Regions from separate parts of the Ornithinibacillus xuwenensis genome, predicted to be linked through region 2. Evidence: a T-box and tRNA genes for the amino acid it is inferred to sense, from the RefSeq annotation. Region 2 holds a T-box; the other holds one or more tRNA genes.
What was found. The T-box of region 2 lies ahead of thrS (threonine--tRNA ligase). A T-box ahead of a tRNA ligase gene usually reads a tRNA of that ligase, here a tRNA-Thr.
Positions count from the first base shown of each region.

Region 1: it has a tRNA-Thr gene. The T-box ahead of thrS (threonine--tRNA ligase) is inferred to sense a tRNA for this amino acid. The anticodon was not compared.

Region 1 covers NZ_JBDIML010000008.1:2,771-7,228, forward strand. Annotated here, with positions in the region: gene fabI (enoyl-ACP reductase FabI) at 1-565, opposite strand, end outside; tRNA gene ABC228_RS16970 (tRNA-Glu) at 811-885, shown strand; tRNA gene ABC228_RS16975 (tRNA-Val) at 889-964, shown strand; tRNA gene ABC228_RS16980 (tRNA-Thr) at 972-1,047, shown strand; tRNA gene ABC228_RS16985 (tRNA-Tyr) at 1,089-1,172, shown strand; tRNA gene ABC228_RS16990 (tRNA-Gln) at 1,183-1,254, shown strand; tRNA gene ABC228_RS16995 (tRNA-Lys) at 1,523-1,595, shown strand; gene ABC228_RS17000 (hydroxymethylglutaryl-CoA reductase, degradative) at 1,776-3,065, shown strand; gene mvk (mevalonate kinase) at 3,062-4,042, shown strand; gene mvaD (diphosphomevalonate decarboxylase) at 4,071-4,458, shown strand, end outside.
Region 2 covers NZ_JBDIML010000001.1:42,393-46,850, reverse strand. Annotated here, with positions in the region: gene thrS (threonine--tRNA ligase) at 1-1,620, opposite strand, end outside; T-box leader at 1,683-1,900, opposite strand; gene ytxC (putative sporulation protein YtxC) at 1,957-2,814, opposite strand; gene dnaI (primosomal protein DnaI) at 2,974-3,903, opposite strand; gene ABC228_RS00210 (replication initiation and membrane attachment family protein) at 3,927-4,458, opposite strand, start outside.

The DNA.
Region 1 (4,458 bases), on a different contig from region 2:
CGGCATTTACGCGAATGCCATGCTTTCCTACATCTTCTGCTAAATACCTTACACTAGCTTCTAATGATGCTTTGGCAACACCCATTACATTGTAGTTTGGTATTACTCGTTCAGCTCCAAGATAAGTTTGGGTAACGATGCATCCGCCCTCCGTCATTAACGGTTTTGCGGCTTTCGTTACAGCAACTAGAGAAAATGCACTAATATTTTGCGCCAATAGAAAACCATCTCGGGATGTATCAGCAAACTCACCTTTTAGATCGTCACGATCTGCAAATGCAACAGCATGTACTAGTCCGTGAATTACACCGACTTTTTCTTTTATTTCATGAAAAGCTTTTGTAATACTTTCATCATCAGCAACATCGCAAGATACAATGAGTTTCGCTTCAATATTATTCTGATCTAATAATTTCACTAACTTGTTATAGGATCTTTCTTGTCTATTCGTAAAAATCATATTCGCGCCAGCATTGTGTAATGATTTTGTTATTCCCCAAGCAATACTTCGCTCATTTGCAACACCCATTACAACAATATTTTTATTTTTTAATAGTTCCGTCATTTTGAACCTCCATTTTATGATTAACTATTAGTACCTTATTCTAATTTATCATTTTTTAAACTAAAAACCAATTTTTTTCAATAAATTTATTAATCTTTGGGCATTGATAACCTTATGAGGACGGGATTTTATAGGCTGCAATAAAATTTTTAAAAAAAATATCGATTTTCTCTTTACAAAGGGTTTAAATCTGTATATAATAAAATTCGTTGACTGCAAGACAAGTTATTAATTCCTAGTTTATTGGCCCGTTGGTCAAGCGGTTAAGACACCGCCCTTTCACGGCGGTAACACGGGTTCGAATCCCGTACGGGTCACCATATGGAGGATTAGCTCAGCTGGGAGAGCACCTGCCTTACAAGCAGGGGGTCACAGGTTCGAGCCCTGTATCCTCCACCATTACCATGCCGGCCTAGCTCAATTGGTAGAGCAACTGACTTGTAATCAGTAGGTTGGGGGTTCAAGTCCTCTGGCCGGCACCATTTTTATGTATAAAATACAAGAAAATAACTACACTAAATACGGAGGGGTAGCGAAGTGGCTAAACGCGGCGGACTGTAAATCCGCTCCCTCGGGTTCGGCAGTTCGAATCTGCCCCCCTCCACCATTTAGATTATTGGGCTATAGCCAAGCGGTAAGGCAACGGGTTTTGGTCCCGTGATTCCCAGGTTCGAATCCTGGTAGCCCAGCTTTTTTTATTTTTACGAGATGTTTTATACATATTTTTTGAGCCATTAGCTCAGTCGGTAGAGCAAACCGCTAGCATCTTTGAATCTTCTACTATGTGCAGGTTTGCGAGGAGTGCTACTTCACTGAATGATCTTGCAACACGACGAGCATCTTTGGAGAATTACTTCTACCGAATACACCACGGGTAACCCCGAACCATTCAATTTTATGAATTTTCTGGAAGCTGCTGGTGTCATGTAAACAATATTGATTTTTGAATCATTTCACGAGCCATTAGCTCAGTCGGTAGAGCATCTGACTTTTAATCAGAGGGTCGAAGGTTCGAATCCTTCATGGCTCATCAATAAAATAGCGCAAATAAAAACAAGGTTGTTATGTGTAGCAACCTTGTTTTTATTTGCATTTTAAACGTTTTTTTAACATAATAGATAGAGTAATTCTTTTTATAATAGGAAGAATTTAGCGCTATAAATAATAATAACTTTTACTTATAAATAGATAATATAAAGGGATGGTTGGTATGAGATCTTCTAGGATTCCTGGTTTTTATAAGAAATCAGTTGAAGAAAGAAAAGCGTTATTAAGTCAGACACTTGATCTATCAGCAGAAGATATAAAAGCATTGGATTCAGATGGTGTATTACCAGTCGAAACCGCTGATAAAATGATTGAGAATGTTGTCGGGACTTTTCAACTTCCTTTAGGATTAGGATTGAACTTTTTAATTAACGGGAAAGAATATATCATACCTATGGCAATTGAAGAACCATCCGTTGTAGCTTCTGCTAGTCATATTGCAAAGATAGTACGTGATGCTGGGGGATTTACTACAGAAGCATCAGAAAGAATTATGATTGGCCAAATCCAAGTTGTCGGGTGTGCTGATTACGCAGTAGCTAAACAGGCATTATTAGAAGCGAAGCAGGATTTAATTGATGCAGCAAATGCAGCTTATCCAAGTATTGTGGCTAGAGGTGGCGGTTCACAGGACCTGGATGTTCGAATATTAAACGATTCCCCGAATTCTGATTACGGAAAGATGCTTGTATTACATTTATATATCGATACTTGTGATGCAATGGGGGCAAACATTGTTAATACAATGGTTGAATCCTTAGCACCAACGGTGGAAAAGTTGACCTCTGGAAAAGTTTACTTACGTATACTATCTAATCTCGCTGATCGTTGTGTCGCTCGGGCTAAATGTGTAATCCCCCCTAAATTATTGGTTACTGGCGAATATTCTGGTGAAGAGGTTAGAGATGGCGTGGTTCATGCCTTTGAATTCGCAGATTCTGATCCTTATCGTGCTGTTACCCATAATAAAGGAATCATGAATGGAATCGACCCTGTAGTAATTGCAACAGGAAATGATTGGCGAGCTGTGGAAGCTGGAGCACATGCATATGCAGCTCGTTATGGAAGCTATCGCTCCATGACAAAATGGTATGTAGATGCGGAAGGTAATCTCGTTGGAGAATTAGAGTTACCAATGTCAATTGGTACTGTAGGCGGAGCCATCCGAGTACATCCAGTTTCACAACTAGCGCATAAGATATTACATGTAGAATCAGCTTCAGAGCTTGCACAAGTAATTGTTTCTGTAGGTTTAGCACAAAACCTTGGTGCTTTAAAGGCACTCGTGACAGATGGCATTCAAAAAGGCCATATGGCATTGCATTCACGTTCTGTTGCTATAGCTGCAGGCGCAACTGGGGAGATGATTGATATTATAGCTGAACAATTAGTGAAAGAAAAAGAAATCCGTGTAGGTAAAGCTAAAGAATTGGTGGAACAATATACAAAATGAGTGCAGAAAAGGTAACCATAACAGATAATTATATAACGACTGAAAAAACCGGAATCGGAGTTGCGCATAGTAAACTAATATTGATTGGCGAGCATGCAGTTGTACACGGGCAACCTGCAATAGCAATTCCCTTTCCTTTGGTAGGTGTAGAATCGGTAATTGAGCATCGAACTGGACCTATTAAGTTTGATAGCACTTTTTACCAAGGTACGATGGATTCTGCCCCCTTGGCGTTAGAAGGAATCGTCAATAGTATTCATTCTACGCTAAGCTATCTAGGTCTTCCTAAAAGGGATATGATTATACGAGTTAAATCGTCCATACCTCCTGGAAAAGGACTGGGATCAAGTGCTTCGGTTGCGATTGCAATTATAAGGTCTCTCTTTGCATATGCAGAAGTGGAATATTCAGAGAAAGAATTATTAAAATTTGCCAATATAGCTGAAAAATTTGCTCATGGATCACCAAGTGGAATTGATACATTGACAATTACTTCCGAATCGCCAGTTTGGTTTGAGAAGGAACATCCAATAAGCTTTATAAGACCGAATGAAGACTTTCATTTCATTGTGGCTGATTCCGGTCGAATTGGTGATACTCGATCAGCGGTTGAATCTGTTGCTCATTTATTAAAGAAGGCTCCGAAAAAAATACAAGCAAAAATCGAAAGAATTGGTGAGCTTACACATCTTGTTAAACATGCATTGGAAAAAGCGGGAAAGAACTTATTGGGGCAAATGCTAAATGAGGCTCAAAAGGAATTAGCTGCTCTTGGTGTAAGTGATGACGGTTTAGATCGATTGATTAATTTTGCTCGAAAAGAAGGAGCACTCGGTGCGAAGTTAACAGGTGGCGGTAATGGTGGCTGTATTATTGCCTTAGCCAAAAATGAGATACACTCAAGACAACTCGCTGAGAAGTTAAAAGAGTTCGGTGCACATGCTGTTTGGCCATTTGTGCTAAGAAAGCAGGATTAATAAACAGTATGTGAAAAGGGGAACCATAATGAAAGCAATAGCAAAGGCACATACAAATATTGCATTAATAAAATATTGGGGAAAACGGAATGAAGCGTTGATTCTCCCAACCAATAACAGTCTATCGTTAACATTAGATGGATTTTACACCTCTACTCGAGTCGTGTTTAAAGAAGATTTACAAAAGGATACCTTCTTATTAAATGGCACGCGTATTGAAGGGGAACAATATAATCGAGTTACGCAATTTCTTGATTTAGTTCGTAATCTAGCACAGAAGAATATCTACGCAGAGGTTGAGTCTATCAATGCGGTCCCAACAGCTGCAGGATTTGCTTCCTCGGCCTCTGGTTTTGCTGCACTTGCTGCTGCTTCCAGCAAGGCAATTGGATTAGAGTTATCGGATTCAGAACTAT
Region 2 (4,458 bases):
AAAAGCTCCCTTATATTCTTCCAATAAGAATGCAACAAATCGTTCCATTGTTGAAACAACACCTCGGTGAATGACAACAGGGCGATGCTCTTTACCATCTTCCCCGATGTAAGAAAGCTCAAACCGTTCTGGAAGAAGCACATCAATTTGGACAGTCGATAATGTTTCATCTTTACCTAAAGCAGTCTTAACCTGAACGTCTAATTTTGGACCGTAGAATGCAGCCTCACCTTCTGCTTCAAAATACTCTACGTTCATTTCTTCCATTGTTTCTTTTAAGATACCCTGTGTTCTTTCCCACATTTCATCATCATCAATATACTTTTCTTTGTCCTCAGGATCCCGATAGGATAAGCGGAAATAATAATCCTCAATACCAAAATCTTTGTACACATGTTGAATTAATTCCACAACTCGAATAAATTCTTCCTTCAATTGATCTGGACGTGCAAAAATATGGGCATCATTTAATGTCATAGCTCTAACACGCTGTAATCCTGCTAGTGCACCAGACATTTCATATCGATGCATCGTTCCTAGCTCCGCAATACGAACTGGAAGATTACGGTAGCTCCATAATTGATTTTTAAATACCATCATGTGATGTGGACAGTTCATTGGTCGAAGTACTAATTCCTCATTATCCATTTCCATTACAGGAAACATATCTTCCTGATAGTGATCCCAGTGTCCACTAGTTTTATATAAATCAACATTAGCTAGTACTGGTGTATACACATGGTTATAACCTAGACGTTCCTCTATATCTACAATATAACGTTCAATTTGGCGGCGAATCGTTGCACCCTTCGGTAACCATAGCGGTAATCCTTGACCAACCTTTTGATTGATTGTAAAGATATCGAGTTCTTTTCCTAGCTTGCGGTGATCGCGTTCTTTACGCTCTTCAAGAATTTGTAGATATTCTTCAACCTGAGCCGGCTTTTCAAAAGCAGTTCCATAAATCCGCTGTAGCTGTTTGTTGTTACTATCACCACGCCAATAAGCACCTGATATACTTAGTAATTTAAAAGCCTTTAGCTTACTTGTTGATGGCACATGGACGCCACGGCATAAATCGAAGAATTCTCCTTGTTTATAAATCGTAACCTGTTCGTTTTCAGGAATTGCATCGATTAATTCAAGCTTTAAATCATCACCGATTTCATCAAACATTTTCTTGGCTTGGTCCCGTGAAACTTCCACTCGTTCAATTTGTAAATTTTCATCTACAATCCGCTTCATTTCTTTTTCAATCTTCGGAAGGTCTTCTGGCGTGATTTTTTCTTCCATATCAAAATCATAGTAAAAACCTTCCTCGATAACAGGGCCAACACCAAATTTAACATCTTTATATAGGCGCTTTATCGCTTGGGCCATTAAATGTGCAGTTGAGTGACGTGCAACCTCAATACCTTCTTGATTCTTATAGGTAATGATTTCAATTGCTCCACCATGATCTAATTCACGCTTTAAGTCATATTGCTTTCCATCTAATTTAATCGCTAAAGCTTGCTTTCTAAGACCAGGAGAAATTGATCCTGCTATATCTTCTCCAGTTGTTCCTTGTGGAAATTGTTTACTTGCTCCATCTGGAAATACAATTGTGATTTCTGCCATTTGTTACACTCCTTTATCCATATTATAAAACATTAAAAAACGCCCACCCCTCTGCAAATATGCAAAGGGACGAGCGTTTGTCACGTGGTTCCACCCTATTTCCCGTAAAACAATTACGGCTTTAAATCTTTAACGCAGATATACGCTGCCATCTACTAGATTTCAAAAGCAGAGTTCAAAGGTGGTAATCATTTGGCTGCCTGAGGAAGCTTTCAGCCGATGGCTTCCCTCTCTTGCCAGAACAGTTGTCAAATGACCTTGTCCTTATCTTTACTGATTTAAACTATAAATGAATATAAAACAAATTATAACGCTAGTCGTTTTGATAATCAAGTCCTATTCGTCATTTTTTAAATAATATGGAAAAGGAAATTTATTATATGGTTCGAAATCAACTCTCTCCTGAAAAACATTTATGACTGTTAATGTTTTTGGTTCTGAAGGATGATCACCATAAATCTTAATCTTCTTTGGCGCCATTGAAACTAAAGGGGCTAGATTAAGTTCATCGTCATCGAGTCCTACAATGTATAAAGGCTCCTTCTGCATAATCATCCTTAATTCCATTCTTGTAAAACGTTTCCCATTTGCTTTAAAGAATGCAAATGGATTACCTTGTACTATATGAACTACATTGTAGCTCGGTTCTTTCTTCGCAATATATTCTCGTAACATATTAACAAATTCCTGATGGTCTTCCTCACGTTTAAATTCATCGATAGCTAAACCAACCATATTAACAAGATGGTCCTTAAACACCTTTAATCGAAAATTCACGATTGAATCAAAATGAATAGTCGTCGTATTTTTTACATTGGACACAAATAAGGAATATAGAAGCTGCATTGGATCATCCTTTTGCTTTCTTACTTGAATACTCTCATCATCTTCTCCTGCTAATATCCAATGCGTTATCTCTAGAATTTTTTCAATTTCATCTCGATCCGTATAATAATAAAATTCTTCTATGATACTTTGAATCATCGAGGATAATCGATGATCTACAAATACATCCACCATAGATTTTACGATGGAATCGACTAGTAAGTTATCCGCTTGATTAAACTCTATTTGTAAATGATTCCCCCAATCTTCACTTGTTTTCCAGTGCAATTCAATTTTTTTGTTATAAACAAATAATTGTTCACAGAAGCTAATCACTTCTTTATTCGAAGAAAAATAAACATCCAGCAACCAACATCACCCTCATCCAAACCAAACTGTTACATTATATGGACATAGTATGTAAAAAATGTATAATCCATTAAAACTAGTAACTTTAGTAAAGGAATAGTGTGTGAATTAGTACCATTAAAAAAGCCAATAAAAGATAATCTTTTACTGGCTTTATCATTATTTTCTTCGGTTATCAGCAATAATAGGTACTTCTGAACTCACTTGTCTTATTCGTTCTAATATTCTACCTGCTTTAACCTCCTCAATATCACCTCGAGTAGATTTTGCTAGCTGTTCCTCTAGCTGTTTCATACTATAATTGGAAGTGAAAAATACAGGCAATCTCTCCATCATGCGATATTGTAATATAGTGCCAAGAACTTCATCACGGAACCATGCTGATTGCGTTTCAGCTCCAATATCATCAAGCATTAAGACATCTGCTTTTTTGAAGTACTCTATCTTCTCATTAATAGAGTCATCTTTAATAGAGGATTTAATTTCTCTAACAAATTCAGGCATGTAAATTAACATGGATGAGATGTCATACTCTTTCAATGCATTTGCAACGGCACCTAGAAAATAGGTCTTTCCGACACCAAATGGACCATAAAAATAAAGGCCTTTTTGAGGTGTTCCATCTTTTACTTGTCCTAGAAAAGACAGAATTTCCCGGATTGCCTGACTTCTCTTTGGATCATTATCAATTCCATCTATTGTTGCTTCAAGAATTTCTTTTGGCATATATAAGCTCTGGATAAGCGTTTGTTGCTGTTGTTCTTTTTCATACATAATACGACTATGACATTTTTCATAACTTAAATGAATTTCGTTATTTTCAACCCGAAGTATCGGTGAATAACCTGGAATCATATTTTGGCAAGAACCAAATGAAGAACAATGATTACATTGTTTGGATTGTGATTTATACTCATATAGCTTAATTAGGCTTTTCTCAATTTCACGCTGTGATAAACTAGGGTGCAACGATAAGAATTCTTTAATCTCTGAATCGTTTAACACTTCATTTTTAATCTTGTTATAGTTATCTTTAAAGTTTTCATTCTTTTCCATCCACTTTTTAAGTGTAGATTGTACTGGTTTCATCTCTAAATCATCCTTGAAAATGATTATTTTTTATTACTACTCGCATATTGCTTCAGTAGATTTTCGATTTCTGCTTTTTCTTTTTCCAGATCAACTGATGATTCGGATTGTTTTGCAGTCGGTGTTTGCTTACGATCCTTAAACCAATCTGGAATAACCTCTGTTGATGTTCGCTTTTTATAATACTTACTCGTTGTTTGTTTCTCCGTAGAGCTACGATAACGCTCTTTCTCTTGCTTTGCAAACATCATGGCTTCTCTTGCTGTTTTTAAATTTGCTCGAGACCAGTGACTAGCAATCTTTTCTAGATAAGCTTTTGATAACTTCATATTCGATTGCAGTAACACGTAATGAATTAATACATTCATAACTGGAGATGGGAGTCCCTGTGTCGTCATAATCTCACGAATCACCTTCAAATCTTGTTCAGAAGCATGATTACCGCTTGATAAGTCTTCTAATAATTGCTTAGGTGAAATGTTCTCTAACTCCCGAATGAGTTGTTCCTCTTTTGTTTGTGGGGCAGAATTATCTACCGGTGCTGCCTTGGTAGGT